2 regions of the Arthrobacter sp. SLBN-100 genome follow, and region 2 is predicted to be linked to the other one. Evidence: predicted binding sites of a transcription regulator. Region 2 holds the regulator's gene; the other holds the start of a gene.
What was found. The regulator LexA, encoded in region 2, represses DNA repair genes until DNA is damaged. The targets are predictions, from matches to a motif close to TCGAACANNTGTTCGA.

Region 1 (4,382 bases), on a different contig from region 2:
CAGTTCCCTGCGATCTAAGCGCCGGCTACAGGTAGATGACCCCGAAGGCAACGATCAGCGGTCTTGTATGGAGAGCAACCCAGCCACATGTAGGGCAGGAAAAGTCTCTTACAGGCCGCAGCGAAGCGCAGGACAGGTTCCTGGTTAATGGCGCTTTGTCCTGACCGTGCTGATTCGATCGGCACCGCAGTTGTTCCTGCGGCGGGTGTGGGATGATCGAAGCTGTAAGCAGCAGGATGTTTACATCCAGAGGGTCCGCGTTCTTTGAACGAGGGCCCTCTGCTGCTTCCCGAGCGTGTCTGAGAAACCCCTTTCCCGGCGTGGTGTCTAGGGTCGAGGCATGGAAAGGGACGTATCCGGGGAGCTGAAAGGGCAGACGTCGATCAACGAGCTGCTCGACGAGCCCGTGGGCGATGTCCCCGTCCAGCTTGCGCTGCCCATTCTGGTTCAGGTGAGGCCGGGCCACTTCCGGCGCGTGTCCTGATTCCGCTGCCCCGCCAGGACCGGCTGCCGTCTGTTTCGGAACCGGACCGGCCTACCCGCAGGTGGCCAGGATGCCCGCGATCGCGTCGTGCTCGGCCTGGGTGACCCACAGGTTGTACTTGGCTTTAACACCCACTTGCTTGGTGACGTATTCGCAGCGGAACGTCTTGTTCGGGGGCAGCCATGTGGCGGCGTCCTTATCCCCCTTGGCGCTGTTGGTTGCCCCGTCGGCGGCCATGAGGTTCAGGGGGTCGTTGGCGAGTTCTTTGCGCTGGTCAGCGCTGAATTGCTGGGCGCCCTTTTGCCAGGCGTCGGACAAAGGGACGATGTGGTCGATCTGCACCCCGGAGCTGGTGTCCTGGCCACGGACGAACTTGATGGTCGTCCCGGTGTACTTGTCAGCCAACGTGCCTGTAGTGACGGCGCAGTTGTTGGTGCCGGGCTTGAAGGTCTCGCCGATGAGGTCCCGAGCGAGGATGTCGTTGCGGGTGTCGCAGCCGTTGTGGTCCGTGTCGGACCAGGCCGGTCCGAACTCGTCCCGGCTGTAGCCGGTCTTCGGCGCCCGGCCCTTGACCGGGATGCTGCCCAGCACAGCGATGGCCTTTGCGGCGTCACCGGCAGCAACCGGGTCGGCCGGGCCAGGAGATCCGGACGCAATGCCGGGACCAGACTCCATGGCCTCAAGAGCCTGGGCGGCAGCGTCGCAGCCAGCCACGGATCCTGCCAGCAGCAGGGCGGTAACGGCGGCCAGGGTCTTGGTGGCAGTGTGAGTGATCTTCATGGTCCTTCATCGATACGTCGGTGAAGATTCACGCTACCGGCGCCTACCGACAGACAAGGGAAGCCACCGTGATGGTGCCTGTCACACCCTGCTGCCGCACGGCACGCACGTTCTGAGATGGCCGCCTGCGACATCAGCGGTTCACCGCAGTTGCCTTTCCTGCACCGTCTCGTTTTCGAATGGGCGGCTCCCCCGCTGCCCCGCACACAAGTCGCCCTTGGCCGCTGTCCATGATTGGGGGCAATTCGGGTTATCCACGGCTGGAAATGTTGGGAGCCAGTCGGGAAGCTCCCTTCGGCAGCCGTAGCGGTGGATAACGCGAACAGAATTGTCCCCGGTTGTGGGCAGCGGCCCCGCCCGAGACCTCCCGGTCATCCTGCGGCCAGTGCGACATGGTGGGAAATCCCATTGTCAGCCCTGACGCGTACACTGAACTAATCGAACATATTTTCGAATAAAGGTGTGTTGTGGGCATTATCGTGGGTCCCCGTGTGATAGATGCGGGCGTTTCATTGTTGTCGGTTCTGGTCTCTCCGGTGCCGGTCGCGGCGGGCTTCCCGTCGCCGGCACAGGACTACTTTGATGGCCGAATCGACCTCAACGCGCACCTGATCAAGGACGTCACCAGCACCTACGTCGTGCGGGTGTCCGGAGAGTCCATGGAGGGCGCCGGGATCAGCGACGGCGACGAGCTCATTGTGAACCGGGCGCTGGAACCGCACGACGGGTGTGTGGTCGTCGCGGTCCTGGACGGGGAACTGACCATCAAGCGGCTGCGCATCACCACCACGGGGGTGGTGCTGCAGGCGGAGAACCCCGCGTACCCGGACCTCGAAGTGCCGGCCCTGTCCGACCTGGTCATTTGGGGCGTCGCAACGCGATGCCTCCACCACGTTTAGGGCCAGCGATGTCTAAACCGGCGTTAATGCGGCACATGCCGCAGATCGCGCCACGTGGACGTGAACTGTTTCTACGCCTCCGCGGAGCGGGCGTTCAACCCTTCCCTGGAAGGCAAGCCCGTGATCGTGCTGTCCAACAACGACGGCTGCGCGGTCACCCGCTCCCCCGAAGCCAAAGCCCTCGGCATCGCGATGGGTGAATCCTGGTTCAAGCTCGCCCTCAGGGCCAAGGAATGGGGCCTCGTCGCACTCTCCAGCAACTACGAGCTCTACGGGGACATCAGCGCCCGAGTGATGGAGCTGCTGGGCCGGTACTCGGCCTGGCTGGAGGTCTACAGCATCGACGAAGCCTTCCTCGGCGTCAAAGGAACCCCTGCCGAGCTTTTAGCGCTGGGCCGGTCCATGAAATCCGCCGTCCGGCGGAACGTCGGCGTGCCGGTCTGTGTCGGGATCGCGCCGACGAAGACCCTGGCGAAGCTGGCCAACAAGTGGGCGAAGAACAACAAGGCCTTCGCTGGGGTGTGCCACTGGGACTCCATCCCCGCATCGGAGCGGGAGGCATTGCTGGGCCGGCTTTCCGTCGAGGAGGTGTGGGGCATCGCCGGACGGCTGACCAGGCGGCTGAACGTGATGGGCATCTTCACCATCGCCGATCTGGTCCGGGCCGACCCGGTCGCGATCCGCGACAAGTTCTCAGTCGTGCTGATGCGAACCGTCCTGGAACTGCAGGGAACCCCCTGCATCCCCATGGAAGAAGAACGGATCGGGCGGGACCAGTTGATTTTCTCCCGCTCGTTCGCCAAACCCATCACCACGGCCGCGGGGATCCGGCAGGTGATGAGCGTCTACGGGCAGCAGGCATCAGCACGTCTGGCCAAACGCGGGCTGCAGGCCAAGGTCCTCACCGCGTTCGCCGGCACCTCGCACTTCAATCCCAAAGACACCTCCTACCCCTCCGTCTGTGTGCCGTTGCCGATGCCGACCGCTGACCCGGTGATTCTCACCAAAGCCGGCCATGCTCTCCTGCCCCGGATTGTCGAGGGCGTCCGGTACGCCCGGGCCGGGATCATGGTCACCGACCTGCGCCCCACCGGGAACCAGGCACCCCTGTCCCTGTTCGAAAACCCGCACGAGGAACGCCACATCGGAACCCTGCTGGAGGACGTCACCCGACGGTACGGGCGTGGCTCCATCGGCCTGGGCCACGGCGGGATCCGGGGCGGGCCGGACTGGACCATGAAACGGGACATGCTCTCCCCCAGATACACCACCCACTGGGACGAACTCCCCCTCGTCAAAGCCGCCTAACCACCACACCCCAGCACCACCAGAAAGAATCACCTGCGATGACCGTCACCACTGAAGCCCCTACCCTCAACACCCCGGTTGACGTCCGGTTCGCCAAGGCCGGCACTCCCCTGGCCGTCCGCTACGACGGACGTATCTGGGCCGTCACCGAAGAACCGGTCCACTGGTTCGCCAGGGACTCATGGTGGGAAACCCGCCGAAGCGTCCCCGTAGGCGTCGGGAACGTCGTTGACATCGAACACTGGCGTGTTCAGGTTCGCCTGGGCGGGTCAGACTCGCCCCTGCGGACCTTTGAACTGCGCCGCGAACCCCTCGCTGAGCAGTGGCTGCTGGAGTCCATCAATGACGGCTCCTAAAGGCCCTGCTCCCGTCCTCCAGGACAGCCGTGCACTGTTGCGGCGGGCCTTGGACGGCTTGGGCCAAGCGGTAGGCGCCAGCCAGGTTCCCTGGCGGACACTCCCTCGTGGTGACCGCTTATTGCTCTTCCTGGGCTTGTGGCCGGCGTTCCTGGGTCTTCACCTCGCGGGCTTGGCTCAGTTCAGCGCGCAGCTGGTCGATTTGGTGGCTGTAGGTCTCGTGAAGGTCCTTGACGCGTTGTTCACCATGGGCGCGCTCACGCTCGACGTCGGCTCTGGCGGCCTCCCGCTCCGCCGTCAGGGTCGCCACGGTGCTGCGCATATCGGCTGCAGCTTCGCGGGTGGCCTCAAGGTCGGCGCGGACTGCCGCCAGCTGACGCCGGGCCTCTTCGGCTGCAGATTCCTCGCGGTCAGCGCGTGCCCGCTCCGCCTCGGTGCGGCTCTCGGCTATTCCGGTACGTTGCTCTGCCTCAATCCGGGCCCGTTCCTCTGTCGCGGCCCGTTCTGCGGCTGCGTCACGTGCCTGTTCAGCCAAAGTCAGTTGCCCACGGAGTG
Region 2 (4,382 bases):
TCGTGGCTGGCGAAGTCACAGGGGCGGCCGGCGAGCAGTTCGTCATCGAACTGCTCGACCGGGCCGTTGCGGGCATGGGCGGGCAAAGCCGGGACGGCCAGCACGAGATGGCCAGGCAGGTGGCGCGGGCCATCGAAACCGGGGACCACCTGCTCGTCCAGGCAGGCACGGGTACCGGAAAGTCATTGGCGTACCTCATACCCCTGATAGCCCATGCCCTGGAGAGCAACAAGCCGGCCCTGGTGTCCACCGCAACGCTTGCCCTGCAGACCCAGATCGTGGGCAGGGATCTTCCCCGGCTCCTGAAAACCATCACTCCCGCCCTGGACCGGCCCGTCAAAGTGGCGCTGGTCAAAGGCCGGTCGAATTACGTGTGCCTGCATAAACTCGAAGGCGGTTTTCCCTCCGAGGAACCCGCCGAGGGCCAGCTGTTTTCCCTGGGGGAGGACACCAGCGTGCCGCACTTTGCGGCGGCGGCAGGCGGTCCGGCCTCCCAGCTCGGCAAGGAAGTGGTCCGCCTGCGGGAGTGGGCGGAGAAGACCACCACCGGGGACCGGGACGAGCTCCTGCCCGGCGTTACGGACCGCGCCTGGCGGCAAGTCTCCGTCACGTCAATGGAATGCCTGGGGGCGCAGAAGTGCCCCATGGCGGCAGAATGCTTCAGCGAGCTGGCCCGCCAGAACGCCGCCGAGGCCGATGTTGTGGTCACCAACCATGCAATGCTCGCCGTCAGCGCTTTTGAAGGCCTGGCGGTGCTGCCGGAGTACGACGTGGTGGTGGTTGATGAGGCCCACGAGCTCCAGGACAGGGTGACCGGTGCTGTTTCCGGACAGCTCTCGGTGGCCATGGTGCATGCAGCTGCTGCCGGTGCCCGCAAGCACACCGCCATCACCGTGGATGCGCTCAACGCCGCTGCCGCCAACCTGGAGGTTGCCCTGGCGGGTGTCCCCAACGGGCTGCTGCCGAACGGCCTGAATGATGAGCAGCTGGACTGCGTGGACCAGTTGCGTGAGGCCTGCCGGGCGGCCCTGTCTGATTCCAAGGGGGACAGCAGTACAACTGCCGACGGCGGGCGGCAGCTAGCCCGCTCCCGGCTGATGGTCATCCTGGAACTTTGCGAACGGCTCCTGGCGGCCCGTGAGAACAGGGAAGTAGTGTGGTTCTCCCGCGCCAGTTCCTTTGACCCGCAGCAGGGATATTCCCAGCCGGACGAGACAGCGCCCGCGCTCATCAACGTTGCCCCGCTGTCCGTGGCCGGGCGGCTGCGTGAGGGCCTGTTCGCCGGCCATACGGTGGTGTTGACCTCTGCAACCCTGGCCATCGGCTCCGCCTTCGAGCCCGCCGCGGGAGGCCTGGGCCTCGTCGGAGAGGGCGCACCCAGCTGGACCGGCGTTGATGTGGGGTCACCGTTCGACTACCCCAAGCAGGGCATCCTCTACGTGGCCGGCCACCTGCCCAAACCCGGCCGTGGAGCGTCCCCGGAGTCACTGGCCGAGCTCGAAGCCTTGATCCGGGCATCCAACGGCGGCGCGCTGTGCCTGTTTTCTTCCCGACGCGCCGCGGAGGAAGCGGCCGATGCGCTGCGGCCAAAGCTGGGGATCACCATTCTCTGCCAGGGCGACTCCACCATGACGGCCCTGGTGAAGCAGTTTGCGGATGAACCCGATACCTGCCTGTTCGGCACCATGTCCCTGTGGCAGGGTGTGGATGTTCCCGGCGGGTCCTGCCGGCTGGTGGTCATTGACCGGATTCCGTTCCCGCGGCCGGACGATCCGCTGATGACTGCCCGTTCCCGTGCAGTAGCGCAGGCGGGCGGTAACGGCTTTATGTCCGTTTCGGCCACCCATGCCGCGATCCGCCTGGCCCAGGGAGCCGGACGGCTTATTCGCTCGACGGGTGACAAAGGCGTGGTGGCGGTACTGGACTCCAGGCTCGCCACCGAACGGTACGCCGGGTTCCTTCGCGGGGCGCTGCCGCCCTTCTGGCCAACGACAGACCGGAAGACAGCCATCGCGGCGCTGCAGCGGCTGGCGCAGGAGAACGCCTGAGGCTGCCCGGGGACGCCTTCGCGCTGCCGGCACACGGCTGACGTCGCCGACAAATGGCTGGCGCCGCTCCTTAGAGCGAGCGGAGCACCGACACAACCTTGCCCATGATGGTGGCGTGGTCGCCCAGGATGGGTTCGTACTGGGTGTTCTGCGGGAGCAGCCAGGTGTGGCCGTCACGCTGGCGGAAGGTTTTGACGGTGGCTTCGTCGTCCAGCAGCGCCGCGACGATATCCCCGTTGGCGGCGTCGGCCTGGCGGCGCACCACCACCCAGTCGCCGTCGCAGATCGCCGCGTCCACCATGGAATCACCGGCCACCTTGAGCATAAACAGTTCCCCCTGGCCGACCAGTTGGCGGGGAAGCGGCAGGACATCCTCCACCACTTGGTCGGCCAGGATGGGACCACCGGCAGCGATGCGGCCCACGAGGGGAACCATGGCAGTGTCCATGGCGGTGGGAAGTTCGGTCACCGTGCCGATGCTGCCCGGCGGAAGGGCAGAGGGCTCCGTTGCCGGCCTGGTTGAACCACCGTCCAAGGTGAGAGGCATCAGCACCTCCATGGCGCGGGGCCGTTTCGGGTCGCGGCGAAGGTAGCCGAGCTTTTCCAGCTGCGACAGCTGGTGGGTAACGCTGGACAGGCTTGCCAGGCCCACGGTGTCGCCGATTTCCCGCATGGACGGGGGATAGCCGTTGTCATTGACGGAGCGCTGGATGGTTTCGAGGATTTTTTTCTGCCGCGGCGTCAGGCCCTTGGCGGTCTTCTTCGGTTGGGAGGTTGCCCTTCCCCCGGCGGCTGCTGCTGCCATATTCGCCAATGCCTTTCAGTTTGCCCTGGCTTTTCGGCCCGGACCTGGGGTTGCCGCCGTAATTGTCAGACCCTGCTGATCAACTTCAGAGGTGGTTGTTCTTGTCTTCAAAGCTAGGCCAGCCACACTGCATTTTCAAACATTTGTTCTAGCGAGTCTCGACATTATTCGTTGATAGGTGCTAAAACAGAGAAAGCAAAGTTCGAACATTTGTTCTACTCCGGTTCGGGTTATTCGAAAACCCGAACAAAGGTCCGGGTCAGTCGGCGGCCACCGGGGGGAACATCGGGCAGCACGTTCAGGTCCAGGAGGGCTCAGTTCATGTCAGCTACATCTGCTTCACAGGGTTCACGTCCGCAGCTTCTTTCAGTGCATCAACTCATGTCGCCGCCCGCCGGCCGGCAGCCGGAGCGTCCGGCACCCCTGCCGCCGCTGCGCCTGACCAGACGCGGGAAGATAGTCCTGATCGGCATCCCCCTGGTCCTGTTGGCGGCTTTGCTGCTCTCCCTGGCCGGCTTCTTCAACTCGCCGGCAAAGGCCGCAGATTCCACGGCGGACCTTTCCATAACCCCCACGGTCACCGTCACCGTGCAATCGGGCCAGTCGCTGTGGGCCATTGCCGGTACCGTTGCCCCTGAGCGCGATGCCCGTGACGTTGTGGCGGACATCGTGCAGCTTAACAACCTCAGTGCCGGCGCGGTCTTCCCGGGGCAGCAGCTGTACGTGCCCACGTCCTAGCACCGGCGGTGCCCTGCGTCAGCACCAGGCACCCACCAGCCGGCAATAGATCAGCCCGCTTTCGGAGCTGCGTTGGGACGGCGGCCGGGAAGGCGCCCCGCAAAGCACGCCAGCGGATCGCATCGTTGCTGCACGCTGAGCGCGAACAGGAGACCGTCACATTTTCCGGTCTCAGGCACGGGCACTAAACTGTTCAGGTGAATGACCAGCTAGATCGCCTGAACAGGCTTCCCCTCCGCAGCAACCTTCGTGGGCTTACCCCGTACGGCGCGCCCCAGCTGGATGTCCCCATCCTCCTCAACGTCAACGAGAACACCCATGGTGTGCCCGCAGACGTCCGCGCCGCCATCAGTGCGGCCGTGACAGAGGCTGCGGCAGGTCTCAACCGGTATCCGGACCGGGAATTCACTGAGCTGCGCAAGGCCCTGGCGGAGTACCTGGGGCACGGGCTCGATGCGTCGAACGTCTGGGCGGCCAACGGCTCCAACGAGGTACTCCAGCAGATTCTCCAGGCTTTCGGCGGCCTCGGCCGCACCGCGCTGGGCTTTCCGCCCACGTACTCCATGTACCCCCTGCTGGCCAGCGGTACGGACACCGAATACGTTGCGGGTGAACGGGCCGACGGTTACGGACTCAGCGCTGAATCTGCCGCCCTGCAGGTCAAGGAACTTCAGCCCAACATCGTTTTCCTCTGCTCTCCGAACAACCCTACGGGTACCGGCCTCGGGCCGGACGTCGTGGAGGCGGTGTACGAGGCAGGCGAAGCCAGCCAGGCGATCGTCATCGTTGAT

Region 1: FBY31_RS21530 (LexA family protein) is a predicted target of LexA. The motif match lies at 1,703-1,718, and genes of this name have one in related genera.

Annotation. Positions count from the first base shown of each region.
Region 1 covers NZ_VFMY01000002.1:63,632-68,013, reverse strand. The annotation lists gene FBY31_RS22905 (hypothetical protein) at 341-484, shown strand; gene FBY31_RS21535 (HNH endonuclease family protein) at 536-1,264, opposite strand; gene FBY31_RS21530 (LexA family protein) at 1,732-2,163, shown strand; partial or broken gene FBY31_RS21525 (Y-family DNA polymerase) at 2,172-3,471, shown strand; gene FBY31_RS21520 (hypothetical protein) at 3,510-3,827, shown strand; gene FBY31_RS21515 (hypothetical protein) at 3,946-4,382, opposite strand, start outside.
Region 2 covers NZ_VFMY01000001.1:4,610,521-4,614,902, forward strand. The annotation lists gene FBY31_RS21195 (ATP-dependent DNA helicase) at 1-2,048, shown strand, start outside; gene lexA (transcriptional repressor LexA) at 2,119-2,853, opposite strand; gene FBY31_RS21205 (LysM peptidoglycan-binding domain-containing protein) at 3,235-3,591, shown strand; gene FBY31_RS21210 (histidinol-phosphate transaminase) at 3,789-4,382, shown strand, end outside.